2 linked regions of the Actomonas aquatica genome follow. The protein of the gene in region 1 interacts with the protein of each later gene in a pairwise test. Links are inferred from orthologs where the notes say so. Each region holds a gene or a part of one and is shown on either strand. Other genes may lie near its edges.

Region 1 (9,812 bases):
TCGCTGTGCCAGAGTTCGACCATCAGGAGCAACGCCAGCAGGTGCATCACCGCATAGGCTGGAAAAACTCGGGCGAAGCGCGCCCAGTAGAAGCGCTGAATTGCGGATGCGTCCGGAATCCGGGGATAGCAGTAAGCGAGCACCAATCCCGATAGGACGAAAAATAACGGCATGGCGAAGTGACCGTTGCCACAAAAGCGCTCCCAAACTCCGCCGGGAGCCGGCGGAAACTTGTGATGAAAATGAAAAACCACAACCCAGCTGGCGGCAAATAGGCGCAGCAGGGTAAGGCTATGCAGGCGTGGTAGCATGACTCTTCACGGAAAAAGTGTCCGCGCTCCGTAGAGTCATTAGGGCGACGCGTTGGGCGGTAGTTGCGGGATGCCGATCGGGATTGGCAAGCCTTCAACTCCGCAGTCGCCATGAAATTGCGGCATGCTCGAGGGGGTCCGAACGGCCGAGCCTACACCAACACGAGACCGATGGCGGCGAGCATGAGGGCGGCGCCCCAGAGGCGGAGGCGCAGGGTGGCGGGGCCGAGGTGTTGTTCTTCGTTTTTGAACCAGTGACCGATCCACCAGACCGCGAGCACGGCCCAGAGTCCGCGGGAGCTATAGACGATGTTCACGGCGGTGGCGTCACCGAAGGCGCCGATGGCGATGCCCATGCCGGCCGCCTGCACGCCGAGCAAGGTGGCGCCGCCGAGCAGCCACGGTCGGGCGGGGCGGGCGATGCTGCGCAGCGGCGCGCTGAAAACCGGGAAAAGGGCAAAGGACAACAGCGCCAGCAGGCCGAACATGATCGGCAGATAGCGGCCCACGCCCCAAAGCGGGGCCCAAGCCTGCACGGTGATGTCGCTGGCCGCGAAGGTGAGCGCGGCGCCCAAGGCGGCCGCGACGGTGCCTCCGATGTTGGTGGCGCGAGCGGTGGGCGCGTCGGTGTGGCGCGGACGGCGGTTGAGCAACGCGATGGCAGCGACGCTGAGCACGGCGGCGATCCACCATTTCAGTGGAATAGGGTCGGGCAAAAACACGGCGCTCAGGAAGGCGACGAGGATGATCTTGGCGCCGAGGACGGGTGTTGCGATGGAGACGTCGCCGCGTTCGATGGCGAGGAAGGTAAAGATCTGCCCGGCGAAAAACAGCAGGGCGGTGACGAGCGGTTGCCACCAAGCGCCGGTGCCCGGGCCGGGACCGAGGGCCCAAAACGGTGCGATGCACACCGCATGCATGACATTGGCGACGAAGGTGGTGCGCCACAGCCCCACGCCGAACGCCGCGCTGCGTTTGAGCAGCAACACGCCGGCGACGTAGCCGAAGCTACTGGCCAGCGGCAGCAGGAGGTGGAGCGGAAAGGTCATGCGCGGTCACAGACCGCGAGACGGGCGGATTTCGCAATGGTGAAACGCGGGTGGGGGGCCGAGAGGCAGGGGGAGCGGCCGACACGGCCGCTGCTACATTTTGGTGCTAGAGCCGGACCTTGGAGTCGAGGGGGCGTTTGCGGGGTTTGGGGTAGTCGGCGATGGCGTGCAGGCCGCGGCTTTCCTTGCGTTGCAGGGCGCAGGCGACGATGAGGCGCGCGATGGTGGTGAGGTTGCGCAGTTCGAGCAGCTCGGGGTCGACCGAGAAGTTCCAGTAGTAGTCCTGGATTTCGCGTTCGAGGTTGGCGATGCGGGTGCGGGCGCGTTCGAGGCGCTTGGTCGTGCGCATGATGCCGACGTAGTCCCACATGGTGCGGCGCAATTCGTCCCAGTTGTGGCTGATGACAACGCGTTCGTCGGCGTCGTGGCCGCCGAGGTCGACCCATGCCGGGATGGGGGTCTTGCGGGTTTTGGGCAGGCGCTCCAGGTAGCGCTCGACGGAGCCGGCGGCGCGGTGGGCGACGACCACGGCTTCGAGCAGCGAATTGGAGGCGAGGCGGTTGGCGCCGTGCAGGCCGGTGCAAGCGACTTCGCCGCAGGCGTAGAGGCCGGGTAAACTGGTTTCGCCTTCGAGGTTGGTGGCGACGCCGCCGCAGGTGTAGTGGGCGGCGGGGACGACCGGCAGGTAGTCGGTGGCGAGGTCGAAGCCGAGTTGTTTGCAGGTCTTGTAAATCTTGGGGAACCGGCGGCGCAGGTAGGGCGCGTTGCGATGGGTGATATCGAGCCAGACGTGCGGCGTGCCGCTGGCCTTCATCTCGGCATCGATGGCGCGGGCCACGATGTCGCGGGGGGCGAGGTCGGCCTGCGCGTGGTAGCGGGGCATGAAGGCCTCGCCCTTGAGGTTGCGCAGGATGGCGCCCTCGCCGCGGACGGCTTCGCTGATGAGGAAGCGTTTGTTATCGGCGGTGAAGAGGGTGGTGGGGTGAAACTGAATGAACTCGAGGTTCCGGATCTCGACACCGGCGCGGTAGGCCATGGCGATGCCGTCGCCGGTGGCGATGTCGGGGTTGGTCGAATACTGGTAAACGCGTCCGGCGCCGCCGGTGGAGAGCATGACGACGGGGGCGCGAAAGGTGATGACGCGACCGTCTTTCACATCGAGGGCGTAGAGACCCTGGACGCGGCGTTGTTTGGCTTTGCCGGTGGTGATGAGGTCGATGCCGAAGACGTGCTCGTAGAGGGCGACGCGGGGCTCCTTGGAAATGGCGCGCAGGAGGGCGTCCTCGATGGCTTTGCCGGTCATGTCCTTCACGTGAAGGATGCGGCGTTCGCTGTGACCGCCCTCGCGGCCGAGGTCGTAGGCGCCGGCGGCGTCGCGGGAAAATTTGAGACCGAGCTCGGCCAGTTCCTGCACGCGGGCGGGGCCGTCACGCACGATCTCGCGCACGACGGATTCGCGGCACAGGCCGTCGCCGGCGATGAGGGTGTCGGCGACGTGTTTTTCAACGTCGTCGGTCGGATCGGTGACGGCGGCGATGCCGCCCTGCGCCCAGTTGGTGTTGGAGTCGGCCTTGTTCTTCTTGGTGAGGATGGCGACCGACTGGCCCGACTGGGCGGCTTTGAGGGCAAAGCTCAGGCCAGCGATACCGCTGCCGAGCACAAGGACGTCGAAGGATTGTGGCATGAAGGAAGTCGGTGTGCGCGGCGGGCAGGGAAACTGAAACGGGGTTCAGCTCTCGCCGAGTTCGCGCTGCATAATGACCACGTCGAGCCAGCGATCGAACTTGTAGCCGACGCGGTGCATGGTGCCGGTGGACGCGAAGCCGGCGTTGGCGTGCAGGCGAATGGAGGCGCGGTTGTCGGAGTCGCCGATGAGGGCGATCATTTGTTTGAAGCCGGCGGTGGTGGCAGCGGAAATGAGTTCGGCGAGGAGTTTGCGGCCGAAGCCGCGGCCCCGTTGATCGGGATGCAGGTAGATGGAGTCCTCGACGGTGTATTGGTAGGCGCGGCGCTCGCGGAAGGGACCGGCGTAGCCGTAGCCGACGACGGTGTCATCCATGGTCGCGACGAGGAAGGGGTAACCTCGGCCGGAGATCGCCATAAAACGACCTCGCATCGCCTCGTAGGTCGGGGCTTCGGTCTCGAACGTGCCCGTGCCGTGAGTGACATGGTGCGCGTAGATAGCTTGGATGGACTCGACGTCGTCGAGCGTGGCGGGGCGGATGTTGGGGGTCATGAAGGGGGTAGAAAAGGCGGGGCCTCGACTTACAGGAGGATGTTGTCGATGAGGCGGGTTTCGTCGACCCAGGCGGCGATCGCGAGCAGGGCGTTGCCGGGCTCGAGTTCGCGGAGGGGTTGCATGGTCTGCGGGTCGACGAGCGCGACGTAGATCACGCGAATCTGCCGTTGGTCGGCGAGAAGGTGGGTGGCCTCGGCGGTGAGGCGTTCGACGCGACGCTCGCCTTTTTCGGCCATGGCTTTGATGGCCTGAAGGGTGCGCGGAATGGCGAGGGCGGCCTGGCGCTGGGTCGGGGTGAGGTAGGCGTTGCGGGAACTGAGGGCGAGGCCGTCGTGGTCGCGGGTGGTCGGGCAGGTGATGATCTCCACGGGCAGGTGAAGGTCGGCGACCATTTTGCGAATGACGGCGACCTGCTGGGCGTCCTTTTGGCCGAAGATGGCGCAGGTGGGCTGCACGATGTTGAACAGCATGGCCACGATGGTGGTGACACCGCGGAAGTGGACGGGGCGCGAGATGCCTTCGAGGGGTTTGGCAACGGATTCTTCGGTGATGAAGGTCGAGTAACCGGCGGGGTAGAGTTCGTCCTTGGTGGGCGTAAAAATGTAGTGGGCGCCAGCCGTCTCGCATTTGGCGGAGTCGCCCTCGAGATCACGCGGGTAGCGTTGGAAATCTTCGTTGGGGCCAAACTGGGTCGGGTTGACGAAGATGGAGACGACCACGACATCGGCCTTGGTGGCGGCGAGGCGGACGAGGTCGAGGTGGCCCTCATGGAGGGCGCCCATGGTGGGCACAAAAGCGATGGTGCGACCAGCGGAGCGGAGCTCGCGGGCGACGTTTTGCATCTCGGAGACGGTGCGGAGAGTTTGCATGGGCCGGCGGAAAAGGAGGAGCGGGTGCTATCCGAAGCGGGCTTGATCAAATTCCGGCGGCTCCACTTATTCAAGTTTTTGCCCGGCAAACGCCTGGCGATCTTCACCGCAGTTCGTCCCTTTTACCCATGATCCGCATCAACGAAAACTACCTGAAGCTGAAGGCTTCGTATCTCTTTGCCGACATCGCCAAGCGCGTGAACGCCTACACGGCGGCCAATCCCGACAAGCCGCTCATTCGCCTCGGCATTGGCGACGTGACCGAGCCTCTCCCGGAAGTGTGCGTGAAGGCGCTGCATGAAGGCGCGGACGAGTTGGCCAAGCGCGAGACCTTCCGTGGCTACGGCCCGGAGCAGGGTTATGCGTTTTTGCGCGAGGCGATCGCGCAGGGTGAATACGCCACGCGCGGCTGCACGATCGCGCCGGATGAAATCTTCGTGTCGGACGGTGCGAAGTGCGACAGCGCGAACATCCAGGAAATCTTTGCTGAGGAGGGCTTGAAGCTGGCGATCCCGGATCCGGTGTATCCGGTTTATATCGACACCAACGTGATGGCGGGCCGCACGGGCGCCAACGTGGGCGGCCGCTACGAAGGTGTGACCTATCTCGAGTGCACGCCGGAGAACAACTACGTGCCGGCGATCCCGAGCGAGCCGACTGACCTCATTTACCTGTGCTTCCCCAACAACCCGACCGGCGCGGTCGCGACCCGCGAGCAGCTGACGGCGTGGGTGGAGTATGCGAAGGCGAACCAGGCGATCATTCTCTACGATGTCGCTTACGTGGCCTTCATCCGCGACGAGTCCATCCCGCACTCCATCTACGAGATCCCCGGGGCGGACGAGGTTGCGATCGAGCTGCGCAGCTTCTCCAAGACGGCGGGGTTCACCGGCACGCGTTGCGCCTACACGGTGATCCCGAAGAAGCTGCAGGCCTACGACTCCACCGGCAAAGCGCACTCGCTGCACAGCATGTGGAATCGCCGCCACACGACCAAGTTCAACGGCGTCTCCTACCCGGTGCAAAAGGCCGCCGCGGCGATCTACACGCCGGAAGGCCAGGCGCAGGTGAAGGCCTTGAGCGATTTCTATTTGGAGAATGCTGCGCTCATCCGGACCGCGATGCAGGACCTCGGTCTGAGCTGCGTGGGCGGCGACAACGCACCCTACATCTGGATCAACACGGGCCGCGATTCCTGGGAGTTCTTCGACCTGTTGCTGAACAAGGCGGGCGTGGTCTGCACGCCGGGCGCCGGCTTCGGCAAATGTGGCGAAGGGCACGTGCGCATCAGCGCGTTTAACTCCCGCGCCAATGTTGAAAATGCCCTGAAACGGATCGCCGAGGCGCTTGCCTGAGGCACTGAAAAGCGTCAGGGTGCGGTCCGTGTCGCGCCCTGACGAGTCCTCGCCTGCTGACACCGACTCCGCGGAGAGCCGGCGGACGGCGCGTCATTTCCGGCGGCTTTACATCCTCGCGTTGGGCACGGTCGCGCTCCTGGCGATCGGTGGGCAGGTGCTGGTGCAGTATGCCTTGGCCTCGCAGAGTCGGAGCGGTCGCGTCGTCAATGAGGCCGGTTTCCAACGCATGCTCAGTCAGCGGCTGAGCCTGAAGCTGACCCTGTTGGAGCGGGGGGCGGAGGCAGAGCGGGCGGAGCAGTTGGCGGAGATCGTGCGTCTGCGCGACCAGTGGAGGCAGGCGCATCTGGATTTGATCGAGTCTTCGCGAGAGCTGGCGTTTGGGCGCGCGGCGCGGTCCTCAATCGAGGATATGTTTGAGCGCGTGGGCCATCCGCTCGAAGCGATCGCAACGGTAGTGGACAGGCTGGAGCAGGGGCAGGAACTGACGCCGGCGATGGCAGCGGCGGTGCTGCACAATCAGGAAGTGTTTTTGCCCCTGATGGATGCGACGGTGCGTGAGTTGGAGCTCAGTGTAGCGGGCCGGGTGGCGTGGTTGCAGAAGCTGGAGCTGGGGCTGTTATTGGTGACGTTGGCGGTGTTGGTGGTTGAGGCGTTGTTGGTGTTCCGGCCGGCGGTGGCACGTTTGCAGCGCACCTTGGTTGAGCTCGAGCGGAGGCGGCTGGAAACGGCGGGACGTTTGGACAGCCTGCGGCATCTGAGCGCGGGCATCGCGCATCATTTCAACAACATCCTGACGTCGGTGATGGGGAACGCGGAACTGATTCGCATTGAGTCGAAGGGGGATCGCCAGCGCATGGATTTTGCCGAAGCGCAGGTGCAGCAATGCCAGCGCGCGGCCGACATCGTAGCGGAACTGCTCCTCTACTCGGGCAATGCGCAGCCGCAGCCCCGGCCAGTCGGGTTGGCGCGATGGCTACGGGACGCGATGGATGCGTTGCCAGCGCCGCCAGCGGGGGTGACGCTGGAGGTGGACATCAAAGAGGACACCGTGGCGCGAGTGGACGGCGATTTGTTGCACAAAGCTTTGGAGGGATTGGTGGCCAATGCCTACGAGGCGATGACGGCGCGCCAGGGTCGGGTGACCGTGACGCTCGATCAGGACGTGCTGGGCGAACCGAAGCCGATGGCTGGGCCTTATCATTTGGCGCTGCCGGCCGGGCTATATGCCACCCTGGAGGTGGCCGATGCCGGAGTGGGGATTTCGCGCTACGACCTCGATCACGTCTTTGATCCTTACTTCACCCGCAAATCGTTTGGGCGGGGGCTGGGCTTGGCGTCCATCCTGGGCGTGGCACACGCCCATCATGGAGGGGTGCAGATCGAGTCGACCGAAGGCGAGGGCACGACGGTCACCCTCTACCTGCCGCTGGCGTTGGAGAGTTCGGCGGACGTGGTGCGGCGACGTCAGTCGGTTCGCGACAACTAAGGGCGGTAACGGAGGCTCATTCGTCGCGCAGTGCGACCAAGGGATCCACGCGGGTGGCGCGACAGGCGGGGCCGAGGCACGCCAACAGGCCGACGAGTCCGAGGCCGGCGGCCACGAGCAGGATGGCGACAGGATCGATGCCCGCGAGGCGCGGCATGGTGTTTTGCAAAAAGCGTCCCAGCAACACGGCGCCCCCGATCCCCATGGCGATGCCGAGCAGGCTGAGCGTGATGCCTTGACGCAGCACGAGCCGGAGGATGTCCGACGGGTGGGCACCGAGCGCCAAGCGAATGCCAAATTCGCCGGTGCGTTGGGTGACGGCTTGGGTAATGACCGCATAGATGCCGAGGGCGGCAAGCACGAGGCCGAGGGCGCCGAAGGCAGTGAGGGTGTGCCCGACCAACCGCAGGTTGTGCTGGCTGTAGTCGATCTGTTCGCGGGCGGTGGCGATGTTGGAGGGCGGCAGATCGGGGTCGATGGTCAGCACGGTGCGGCGCAGGGCTTCGCGCAGGGTGGCGGGGGCGGGGCTGCGCAGGACGAGATAGGTCCAACCCCAGGCCTCCTGGGCGGTGGGTTTATAGACCACGTGGCGGGTGGTGGGTGGGCCGAGGGCGGCGGCGGCATCGACATCCTCGGCGACGCCCACGACTTCGGCCCAAAACGGGATGCCGCTATCCATGCTGCAGAGGCGTTGACCGATGGGGTCGGTGTCGGGCCAGAGCTTTTCGGCGAGGGAGCGGTTGACGATGATGACGGCGGGGTCGTCGGGTTTGATGTCTTCGCGGAATGGACTCCCCGCGACCAGCGGGATGCCCATGGTGCGGAAGTAATCGTGCGTCACCATGACGTGAAACGCGCGCGGCAGGGTGCTGGCGTCGACGGCCTCCTGGCCTTCGAGCAGGACGAGCCGGTCACTCCCATAACCGTAGATCGGCAACGAAGTGGCGAGAGCCGCTGACTCGACGCCGGGCAGGGCGCGCAAGTCGCGTTCGAGGGTGCGGAAGAGTTCCAGCCGTTGGGCGTATTCCGGGTAGCGAATGCCGGGCACCGAGAGCTCGGCGGTGATGACTGGGCCGACGTCCCAGCCGGCGTCCTGTTGGAGGAAGCGACCGAAGGCCCGGTGCATGGTGGCGGCGCCACCCAGGAGGACGAGGGCGAGGGTGAACTCGGCGACGATGAGGGCGGCGCGCAGCTGGTGCGAAGCGCGACCGGCGGTTGAGCCGCGGCTCTGGGTTTTGAGCACGGCGTTGGTGTTGACCCGCGAGCTCCACCAGGCCGGCACGATGCCGAAGAGGATGCCAGTGCCCAGTGCAACGGCGAAGGTGAGGTTGACGACGGTGGCGTTGAGCTGCAGATCGAGCGCGCCGGCGCCACCGCCGAAGGTGAGTCGAGCTTCGAGGAGACGATTGATGGCCCAGGCGAGGGCGAGACCCAGCAGCCCGCCGCCCAGGGAAACGATGACCGACTCCACCAGTTGTTGACCGATGAGGCGCAGGCGGGACGCGCCGAGGGCGCTGCGCACGGCGAGCTCGCGGGTGCGGGTGGCGGCGCGGGCGATCTGGAGATTGGCGAGGTTGGCGCAGGCGATGAGCAGCACAAAGCCGGCGAGGCTGACGAGCAGCCAGGAGATGCGGCGGTTGAGCTCGCTGTTGAGGGCTTGGTTAAGCGGGAGGGTGTCGTATCGAAGGCCTGAATACAGGTCGGGGAAGGCCGTCGCCTGGCTGGTCGCCACGGTCGCGAGGGTGGTGTTGATGCGGGCGGGGCTGGCGGGGTTGGCGAGGCGACCGGCTAGGCGGAAGATGCGGTAGTCGCGCCACTGCAGTTGTTCATCGTCGTAGGCCAATGGGCGCCAGAAACTCGTGCGCTGCCAGAGCTTTTGATAATCGAAGGCGGCAGGCATGACGCCGATGATGGTGACGCTTTCGCCGTCGAGGCGCAGGGTGCGCCCGAGCACCTGCGGGTCGCCGCCGTAGCGTTGTTGCCAGAAGCGATGGCTGAGGACGACGACCTGGTTGCGTCCGCGCTCTGCTTCGTCGGCGGTGAAGCCGCGCCCCAAGGCGGGTTGCATTCCGAAGGTCGACCAGATTTCGGGCGAGGCGTCGACCGCGTTGATACGTTCGGCGGGGCGATCGGGCTCAGCGAGGACGTAGCTGACGAAGGCAAAGGTCGTGAGCGAGGCAAAGGCGGGTTGGGCTTCGCGGATTTCGCGATCCTCGGTGGCGGAGTGCTCGAAGCGCGGGCCGGCGGCGGTGCGGCTGACCAGCATGGTGAGGCGGTCGGCGGCGGGGAAGGGGGCGTCGCGGAAGAGCAGAGCCTCAAGCAGGCTGAACATGGCGGAGTTGACGCCGATGCCGAGGGCGAGAATGAGGAGGGCGATGACGGTGAAGCCCGGAGATTGCCGGAGCTGGCGAAGGGCGTAGCGCAGGGGAAGCATGGCGGGGCGGGGTGGCGGCAGCGTAGAGTGGGCGAGGGACCGGGCAACGCAAAGGCGCGGATGGCG
Region 2 (9,732 bases), 1.6 Mb from region 1 along the record:
ATCAGGGCACGGTGGATGAGTTTCATGCGTCCAAGCGGCCGGAGTGGTCGACGGCGCGTTGGGTGAATGTGGATGGCCTGCACCCCTATGCGGTGAATCAGCTGCGCAAAAAGTATAAGTTCCATACGCTGACGGCGGAGGACATCCTGCGCACCTCGCAGCGACCGAAAATGGAGCTCTACGAAAACCACCTTTTCACGGTGGTGCGCATGATGCGGCTGGAAGGGGAGGTGCTGAAACAGGAGCAGGTGAGCATGCTGCTTTACGAGCGCACGGTGATCACGTTTCAGGAGATTCCGGGCGACGTGTGGGGACCGATCCGTGAGCGGTTGAAGCGGGCGGGCGGGCGTCTCCGTTCACTGGATACGTCGTATCTGTTTTACGCGCTGCTGGATGCGGTGGTGGACCATTTTTATCCGATTCTGGAAACCTACGGTCTGCGGCTGGAGCAGTTGGAAGAGGTGGTGTTGGACGATCCGGGGCCTTCGGTGCAGCGCGACATCCACGGCGTGAAGCGAGAGTTGTCGGTGCTGCGGCGGGTGATGTGGCCGTTGCGCGAAGTGGCGAACGAGTTGCAACGCTCGGAGACGACGTTGATCGATGCGGAGGTGCGGACCTTCCTGCGCGACGTTTACGACCATGCGCTCCAGATCATGGAAATCGTGGAGATGCACCGGGAGCAGGCGGCGAGTCTGAACGATTTGTATATGTCGGCGGTGGGCAACCGGATGAACGAGATCATGAAGGTGCTCACCATCATGGCTTCGTTCTTCATCCCGATCACTTTTGTGGCCGGGGTGTATGGGATGAATTTTGACTACATCCCCGAGCTGTCATGGAGATACAGCTACGCCGTGTTCTGGGGGGCGTGTATTTCGATTTCGGGCGGGCTGGCGTTCTACTTCTGGCGGCGGGGGTGGATCGGGCGGAAGTAGGAGGGGCTGGCCGAGAGGCAGGTTAGCCGAGGCTGGAAGCCTCGGCCACGATGGGTGGCGGGCCGAGGGGCAGGTCGGAGCGGCCGAGACGGCCGCTGCTACACACTCGGACGGGGATGTAGCCGCGGGCGTGTCGCCCGCGTTCGTCGTAGGGGATGCCGACGGGGGCGTCGGCGATCCCACGCGGCAGGTTAGCCGAGGCTGGAAGCCTCGGCCACGGTGGGTGACGGGCTGAGGGGCAGGGGGAGCGGGCGAGATCGCCGCGTTCGCGGGACTACTTGCCTTAGAAGACCCAGTTGTAGTGGAAGCTGGAGAGCTTCTTGGGTTTGGCGTCGGTGACTTGGACGACGTCCTCGATGCGGCAGCCGCCCAAGCCCGGGTAGTAGAGGCCCGGTTCGACCGTGACGACCATGCCCTTCTTGAGCTTGCGGTGCACGGAGCCGAGGCGGGGGGATTCGTGAATGGCGAGACCGAGGCCATGACCGGTGCCGTGGAAGAAGCCGACGGCGCCTTCGGCGGTGCGTTCGGTTTTGTAGCCGAGTTCATCGAAGACGCGGTTGGACTCGGCGTGCACGGAGTCGGCGTAGACGCCGGCCTTGATGGCTTTGGTGGCGGCCTTTTGGGCCTTGGCGACGGCGGCGACGAGGTCGCGTTGGACGTCGCTGGGTTCGCCACGCAGGAAGGTGCGGGTCATGTCGCCCCAGTAACCGGTTTTGAACATGCGCGGGAAGATATCGAGAATGATGAGGTCGTGCGGACGGAGCGGTCCGGAGCCGCGGCAGTGCGGGTCACAACCCTGGTCACCGCCGGCCACGATGGCGTCGGCCGGGAAACCGCCGGCGGCGATACAGGCGGTTTGGATGGCGGTGCGCACCATCTCGCTGGTGAGCGTCTTGCCCTTGTAAACGAGGCGGCGGCCTTTGATTTCGGAGGCGCGCAGCATGGCCTCGGCGGCGGCGAAACCGGCGGAGGCGCAGCGGTTGCCTTCGCGGATCCATTTGGCTTCGTCGTCGGACTTGATCTCGCGGTCGGGGAAGACGGCACCGTCGATGATCTGCAGGTCGATGCCCATATCGAGGAGCTTCACCAGAATGGCAGACGGGAAATCCTCCGGCACGTCGAAGGAGGCGATTTTGAGGCGCTTGGCGAGGGCGGCGATGTGATCGGAGGGGCCGGGCTGTTCGACGCCGGCTTCCTGGGCGGCGGCGGTCAGTTCTTCGAGCGGGATGATTTGGTCGAAGGACGACTCTTTGAGGGCGCGGCCGTATTCGAGGGCGTTGAGCACGCCGATGCGTTTGCTGCCGACCTGGACGGCAATGAACGGGTCATGCACCTCGAAGCCGCAGAAGTAGCGGAGGTCGAGGGAGCGGAGGGTTTCGTCGAAGAAAAGAAGCGCGGATTTTGGCACGGGAGGGAATGGTATGGAGGTTGAATTTCGAACTGGGGCCGATTAGCCAACGCGTTGATGAAAAACGCAAATCCGGTTTCGTGGCGATGGAGTGTGGGCCTGGCCCTTTTGGCGTCCTTCATGTTGACGGCCTGTGGCCAAACGAAGGAGTCCGAGACCGTGGCACCGAAGACGGTGCAGGATTGGTTTTCGATCTCGGTGGGGGATACGACGGTGGATATGCAGCTCGCCATGCGCATGACCGAGATGCAGCGGGGGCTGATGGGGCGCACCGACCTGACGGACCGCCAGGGCATGTTGTTTCTCTACCGCGAACCGCAGGTGTTGAGTTTCTGGATGCGCAATACGCCGACGGCGCTGGACATCGGTTTCTTCACCAACGACGGTGTGCTGCGCGAGGTGTATCCGATGTATCCCTACGACGAGACGTCGGTGCGCTCCTTCCGCGACGATGTGCAATACGCGCTCGAGTTGAAGCAGGGCGGATTCGCCGAACTCGGCATCAAGCTGGGCGACAAGCTCGACCTGGCCGCGCTCAAGGCGGCGGTGGAAGCACGCGGTTTCCGCGTGCATGACTACGCCGGCTTGGAAGACGTGGAGTGAGAGCAGCGGTGGTCGGGCGACGGTCGGGTGACGGTCGCGGCTCGACCCGAAGTCGAACCCGACACGTTTAGGCGCTTAGCCGAGGTTGCCGCGGCGGGCGTCTTTGTCGGTCTTCTCGGTCGGGATCTTGTTGTCGGTGCGGAGCATGAGCACCGGTTCCTTGGTTTTGACCCACATGCCGGCTTCCTTGAAGTGTTTGGCGGCGACGTTTTCGAGGGCCTCGCCGACGGTGGTGGCCGGGAGGAGACGACCACGTTTGGTGGCGTTAAAATCGTAGGCGGCGCGGTTGATGCGCTCTTGGGTGGAGGCGGGGCTTTCGCCCTCGGGGATCTGCACGACCCAGCCGGCGAAGTCGGCGTCCTCGGGGAGTTTGCCCTCCGGATCGGACACCAGAATGCACCACTGCTTTTTGACGGGCGGCGGCTTCTCCTCACCGGCCTCCTGCTCCAGGACGGCGTTGATTTCCGAGACGATTTGGTTGAGCAGCTTGGGATCAACTTCGTTACGTTTCAGGATATCGGCGACTTGGTTTACATCGATTTTGGGCATGGCGGAGAAAAGGGATTTGGCTCACGAAGGGGGCACACATGAGTGACGAAGTAAAGGCCCAGCGTGACGACGAGGTTTTTGATGTGGTGAATGCCGAGGATGAGGTGATCGGGCAGGCCACGCGCAAGGCGGTGCATACGCAGGGGTTGTGGCATCGGGCGATTCACGTGCTGGTGTTTAACCGCGCAGGTGAGGTGTTTTTGCAAAAACGCTCGATGGCGAAGGACATGGCCCCGGGATGTTGGGACTCCTCGTGTTCCGGGCATCTCGATGCCGGGGAGGATTACGATGTGGCGGCGGTGCGGGAGCTGGAGGAGGAGATCGGGGTGACGGTGTCGTTTCCGCCGAAGCGCTGGATCTACGAACGTCCCTCGGAGGCGACGGGCTGGGAGTTCGTGTGGGTTTACCATTTGGAGCACGAAGGACCGTTTGAACTGCATCCGGCGGAAATCGACGAAGGGCGCTGGTGGGGCGTGGGCGAAGTGAGCGCGGCGATTGAGGCGGAGCCGGAGGCCTTCGCGCCCGCGTTCCGGTTGCTGTGGTGGCGGTTGGTGGGCGAGGGGAAGCTGGGATGATCGGGATGAGGGGATTTTTGATTTTGGATTCTTGATTTTCGAAGGGGGGCGGAACGGGGAGGGGGAAATTGGGTAGGGGATGGCCCATCGTTTGGGGGGATTTCGCTTTGGGGGGCGTTAGGTCACGTGAATCCACCTCTATCCCAAACGCTCATGATTCCCAAACGATTGCCACTTTTGGCTCTGCTCACGTGTGTGCTCGGCACCACGTTTTTGTCGGCTCAGGTCACCTTCACCATCACGGCCACCGCGAACTCCACTGCAGAAGGTTACACCAGTGGGGCCAGTTACACCTTCATCTTCACGACCGATGGATCGCGGTCGGCGACGGATTATGGGTCGGCGGGCAGTTACCAGGGCTCTCCCTACTACGAAACCACCTTGTCGTCTGAAACGGACATCTGGTCCTCCATCTCGGGCACGGGTTTGGCGGGCTCGTATATTACGCCATCTGGCGACGCTACGTTCTCCAAACTCAACGTGACCGGGTCTCCCGGGCTGACGTTCGAGGCCACGGACGAAACGGAATCAGGCGGGGAGGATCCCCTTTATACCGGTGATATTGGACTAAACTCCCTGGGGGGCACGGATTTGGTATCCATCCGCGCGAATGTTTCTGGGTCTCCGTTCCCGGATTTCAGCGAGGGTAACCTCGACTCGGATGTGGCGACTTACTTCAGCGATTTCACCGGAACCTACAGCAGTCCCTTTTCGGGGGATGATTGGTTGCAGTTGCAATTCTACACCAACGGAGACGGCAGCCCGGAAAACTATTCGGCTTGGTTTACGGTCAATTCGGTGAGAATCGCCACTTCGGCGGTGCCGGAGCCGGGGACGTATGCGCTGATCTTTGGTTGCGGGGTGCTGGGATGGGCCGGTTGGCGGCGGCGACGCAGCCAGTTGGCCGCCTGATTTTAAGGCAAAGCCCGGCCAAGGTTGGCCGGGCTTTTTTGTGTGTGGGGCCAGATGCCTTGTGCCCCGACACGTAGCTGCGCTTGAGCCGGAGGTGAAAGCGTGGCCCTAGGGCATCAGCTCGAGCTGGAGGCGGAAGAAGCGGGCGGTTAGGTCCTGGAAGGGAGCCGTGCTGCGGAGGACGACCGTCTCCGATCCATCGGGGTTGGTGGTGGTAGACACTTCGGTGAACTCCGTCGCGACTTCGGTAAAGGTGGTGAGGTCGGCGGAGCCTTCCAGGGTGGCGATCACGTCGGTGGCGGCGGGGTTGCGAGTGTAGTGGATCTCCAGATACGTCGTCCCATCGAGGGGGGCGAGGGCGAGCTCGAGGCCGCCGGGGCCATCGGGGGAGACGGGATCGAGGAAGAAGACGTATTCGAGGAGGTTAATGATGCCGTCGCCATCGGCGTCGCTGGTGGCGGCAGCGGCGGTGGTGTTGGCCTCGGCCCCAAACTGATCGAGGCGCCATTGCTGGATGGGCAGGTCGGCGAGATTGAGGGTGAGGCTGGTGGTGGTGCCGAGCTCGTAGTCGGCGGATGGGTCGAGCGTGACGGTGATGGTTTCCGGGCCCTCGGCGAGGTCGTCGGCCAGCGGGGTGAGCGTCACCTCGGTCGAGGCCGAGCCAGCGGCGAGCGTGGGGGCGCTGGGGCTGGTGCTGTAGTCGGTGTCGAGCAATGACGTGCCGCTGTAGGTGAGGCTGATGGGCAGGTCGGCCAGAAGATTTTCCGTGCGTTGCACGGTGAAGCTGGCGGTGCCGGAGAGGCCTTCGCCGGCGACGGCGTCGATAGCGACGAGGCTGACCACGGGCGGGCCGGGCGGCGCGGGTGTGGAGAACGGGTTGGCGGGATCGGAACCGGCGAGGATTTCTTCGCCGTTGGTGAAGCCATCGCTGTCGAAGTCGTCCCCGGCGAGGACTTGGTCGATGAGTTCAATGCCGTCGGTCGTGTCCGCGTCGATGATGAGCAGCTCGGCCGGATCAGGGAGGCCGTCGGCGTCGGCATCGTTGTCGGCGAGGCCGTCGAGCAGATCGATTTCGAAGGTGCGCAGGTTGTGCACGTCGTTGTGATCGAAGCGGGCGAAGATGTAGGCGGCGGTGGCGTTCTGACGGGTGAGGCGCAGATCGGAGTAGCGACCGACGGTGTTGGCGGTCACTGGCGTTGGATCGATGGTGGGCGTGCCGTCGGGCGCGTAGGTCAGGTAGAAGAGTTCGCGGTGGGAGCCGACCTGTTCGACCCAAGCGAGGAGGTAGCCGCCCTCGGCGGTGACCGATTGTTGGGTGAGACCCACTTCGACGGTGGAGCGACCGGTGGTGAGCGGGGTGTCGCGTTCGCTGGGCGCGCCGGTGAGGGCGGTTTGGCCGAAGCGCAGGAGGCGGCCGTCGGTGGCAGGGGCGACGAGTTCGTAGAAGGATGCGGTGGCCCAGCTGGCGGGCGGGGCGGCGAAGGTGCCGGTGACGGTTTGGGGCGTGGAGTCGGTCGAGCGCAGCCATTTCCAAGTGCCGGAGGTGGTCACCCAGTGCAGGAGGATTTCGTCGGCTCCGCTGGGGCCGCCGGAGGTGAGTGAGAGGGCGAAGTCTTCGGATTCGTTGACGCGGAATTGAGTGCTGTCCCAGGTGGCGGTGGTGGGATCGAAGGGCGTGAGGAACATCTGCCAGTAGTGCTGGCTACCATCGGTGGCGGGGGCCTTGGTGTGGAGTTCCACGCGACTGCCAGACTGGGCGAGGGCGAGTTGAGTGACCGGGTTGTTGAGGTAGGCTACGGAGGTTTGGGGGCCGACGGTGCCGTCGGTTTCGATGAGGCGGCTGAAGATTTGGTGGTCGGCGTAGGGATCGTAGGGGTCATGGCCGTCGACGAGGGTGGCGTAAACGATGAGGGTGCGGCCGTCCCCCAGCACGAGGCTGGTGGAGGCACCAATCTGCGGGGCGAGGGCGATGTCGAGTGGGTCGGACCAACTGTGCTCGCCGGTGCGGCCGGCGATGCGGAGGACAAACTGGCCGGACGTCTCGTCGAAGGTGGTGAAGGCGAAGGAGTCGGTGAGGTCGCCGTTGACGTTGAAGGTCGCGGCGGGGGCGAGGCCGCCGACGATTTCGGGGCCGGCGTCGACGAACAGGCCTTCGCCGGCGGCGACGTCGCCGGAAAGTGAATACACGGCCTGCACCGGGTAGTGGGTGACGACGGTCTCGGTGCCAAACTGCACCTTGAAATCGGCCTTGGCGAGGGTCCATTCGCCCTTCATCTGAGCGAGGCCGGCGCCGGCGGAGGCCTCGGCTTTGACGGAAACTTCGCCGCTGATCTCGGTGATGAGCGGCCAGCCGCCGAGCGGGTTGAGCTTCATCTCCATGGTGCCGAGCTTGTCGGAAACGCCACAGCCACCGCCGCCGACATCGAAGGCGATCTTGGCGTTGCCGGAGAACACGTTAAAATTCTGGGTGCCAATTTGGCTGGAGAGGGTGAGTTCGGTGCCGAAGCCGACACCGAGGCAGAACTCGGTCTCGGCGGTGACGGTTTCACCGAGGAAACTGGAGCGAGGCACGGCTTCGTCGCGCGGGCGCGTGCTCACTTTGCGGGAGCGCGGGAACTCGGTCTTGATGGTGTAGGTTTGGGAGGCGGCGATGCGGCCCAAGATGGCGGCGTCGAGAGAGGCGATGCCGGTGTCGCCGAGGATGCCGATGACGGGGCCGGCGTAGGGAATGGGGCGGGCGTATTGGTTGAGGTTGGCGGAGACCTTGGCCGCAACGCCGGCGCCGGCGGTGGCGGTGAGTTGAAATTTGAGCGGGTCGGCGTCGTCGCCGCCCGGATAGTTGGTGGAGGCGGTGGTGGAGACGCCGCCGCGGGGATCTTCGAAGCTGACCTTGGAGCCGCCGATGGGCGCGATCTTGGTGCCGTAGTCTTCGTCAATAAGGCTTTCTTTGGAGGCGCTGGCCGCGAGGGTGAAGGCGGTGGTGTTTTCGCGCCCGTTGGTGGCGAGTTCGGCGGAGGCTTCGAGTTTAACGCCAAGGAAACCTGGACCGTAAGAGAGCAGACCGGCCGCTTTGCTCTCCTGGCCCACCTCTTCGCTCATGCCAAGTTTGAGGGCGTATTTGAGGTAACCCTCCTCCTTCTCGGGATCGTCCTTGTCGACGGTGATGGTCATCGAGAAGTCGGGTAGCGGGATAAATTTATCCTCGGGCACGTAGTCTTTGAGGGCTTCCTGCACGCGGCCCTGAGTGCCGGCGATACCGGACGCGATGCCGAGCAGATCGAGGAGGTTGGCGAACCACGGCGGGAGCTCGGGGCCGCGGAGGCGTTTGGGGGCATCGTCGCCGGTGTAAGCGACATCGTAGGCGAGGAAGGCACCACGCTGGGTTTGGAGCACGATCACGGGATCAAACTCGCCGGGGGGCAGATCCCAGAGCGGCATCTTGCCGGTCACGACGGTGCGGCCGGAGGTGGCATCGATCTTGATCGAATCGGCGGGGTCAACGAAGACGCGGCGTTGTTGGCTGGTGGATACAAAGGAGCCGTCCTGCTCGCTTTGGATTTGGGTGGTCGCTTTGACGATGGCGGCGAGGTCGGTGGGTTCGTCGTCGGCGGGGATGGCGAAGAGTTCTTCGCCTTCGAGGGGATCAGTGCCGCCGCTGAAGCCGTCTTTTTGGAAGCGGCGTTCGTCGATGAGGTAAGCGGCGACGATGGGGTCGGGACCGGTGAGGGTGTCGTCCGCGGGCGTGGTGCCGAGGCCGTTGTCGAAGCCGGGCAGGGTGAGGTTAAGTTGGTAGGGGGTGACTTCGACTTTCCAGGTGGTGGTGAGGGCGTCGGCGGCGGCGAAGAAGTCGAAGGTCTTGATGCCGTCCTCGGCGTTGACGTCGCCCGAGCGGGAGACGGTGGGCAGGAACATGCCCCAGCGATCGTGGGGCACGCCGGTGGTGTGGAGCGTGGGGCGCGGCAGGAGCACGACGTCCTGGGTGACATCGTGGGTGGCGGCGGTATCGAGGCTCTCGGAAAGGGTGGCGTCGGCGGCGGCGAGGCGACGCCGGACCGGGGTGAAGCCGGGAGCGTCGACGGTGAGGAAGTAATCGGCGTAGCCGGGGAGGGCGTTGAAGGTGACCTTGCCCTCGGCGTCGGTGGTTTCGGTGGCGAGGAGACGGCCGTAGCGGTTGCGGATCTGGACGGGCAGGTTGGCGGCGGGGATGTCGATGGGCGTTTGGGAGAGGCCGGTGGGGGTCTGGTCGCGGAGCGTGGCGGTGACCTCCATGCCGGGCTCGAGGCCGACGGTGATGCCGAGGGTGGGGCTGGCGGCGTCGGTGAGGACGCGGATGCTGGATTGGTATTGTTCGCTGTAGTTGTCGGAGGAGGCTTTGTAGACGTTGGGCGATTCGGTGAGGCCGGGCAGTGGGGTGCCGGTGAGGATGGTGGTGCCGCTATTGCTCAGGGTGTATTCCACGTCGTTGATGGCGGTGGCGGAATCGGTGGCGGCGACGCCGTCGATGAGCAGGGTGTAGCTTAGGCTGGGCATGGCGGTCTCGGGCGTGGCCGAGGGACCCTCGAGGTTAAGGCGGCCGCCGGGCGTGAGGCGCACGCGGTAGGAGTTGCCCTGGTCGTCGAGCCCGTTGGACCAGATGGCGGTGACGGGACCGCCGAGAGAAGGGTAGCCGCCGAAGTAGCCGGGGGCGACGGTGGTCTCGGTCATGAAGCCCTCGGAGGTATCGTATTGGAACACGTATTCGCCGACGGTC

What was found.
Region 2: the proteins of panC (region 1) and K1X11_RS05280 interact in binary tests that used the Escherichia coli proteins (3 or more experiments, as listed by UniProt). The link is inferred for Actomonas aquatica from one-to-one orthologs.

The regions. Positions count from the first base shown.
Region 1 is NZ_CP139781.1:2,967,209-2,977,020, reverse strand. The notes cover bases 2,548-5,538. They hold panC (pantoate--beta-alanine ligase), read right to left. Parts: upstream 4,469-5,538; coding sequence 3,626-4,468; downstream 2,548-3,625. Other genes in these bases: K1X11_RS11550 (LL-diaminopimelate aminotransferase), read left to right, coding at 4,597-5,538; K1X11_RS11560 (GNAT family N-acetyltransferase), read right to left, coding at 3,090-3,596; nadB (L-aspartate oxidase), read right to left, coding at 2,548-3,044. In the rest of the region: K1X11_RS11575 (acyltransferase family protein), read right to left, coding at 1-311; K1X11_RS11570 (DMT family transporter), read right to left, coding at 464-1,360; more of nadB, read right to left, coding at 1,467-2,547; more of K1X11_RS11550, read left to right, coding at 5,539-5,823; K1X11_RS11545 (ATP-binding protein), read left to right, coding at 5,852-7,312; K1X11_RS11540 (ABC transporter permease), read right to left, coding at 7,329-9,746. UniProt on the Escherichia coli protein: Catalyzes the condensation of pantoate with beta-alanine in an ATP-dependent reaction via a pantoyl-adenylate intermediate.
Region 2 is NZ_CP139781.1:1,388,741-1,398,472, reverse strand. Bases 2,391-5,301 are described here. They hold K1X11_RS05280 (NUDIX hydrolase), read left to right. Parts: upstream 2,391-3,533; coding sequence 3,534-4,070; downstream 4,071-5,301. Other genes in these bases: K1X11_RS05270 (carboxypeptidase-like regulatory domain-containing protein), read right to left, coding at 5,091-5,301; K1X11_RS05275 (PEP-CTERM sorting domain-containing protein), read left to right, coding at 4,224-4,982; K1X11_RS05285 (hypothetical protein), read right to left, coding at 3,022-3,495; K1X11_RS05290 (DUF192 domain-containing protein), read left to right, coding at 2,464-2,946. In the rest of the region: magnesium/cobalt transporter CorA, read left to right, coding at 1-935; K1X11_RS05295 (M24 family metallopeptidase), read right to left, coding at 1,219-2,343; more of K1X11_RS05270, read right to left, coding at 5,302-9,732.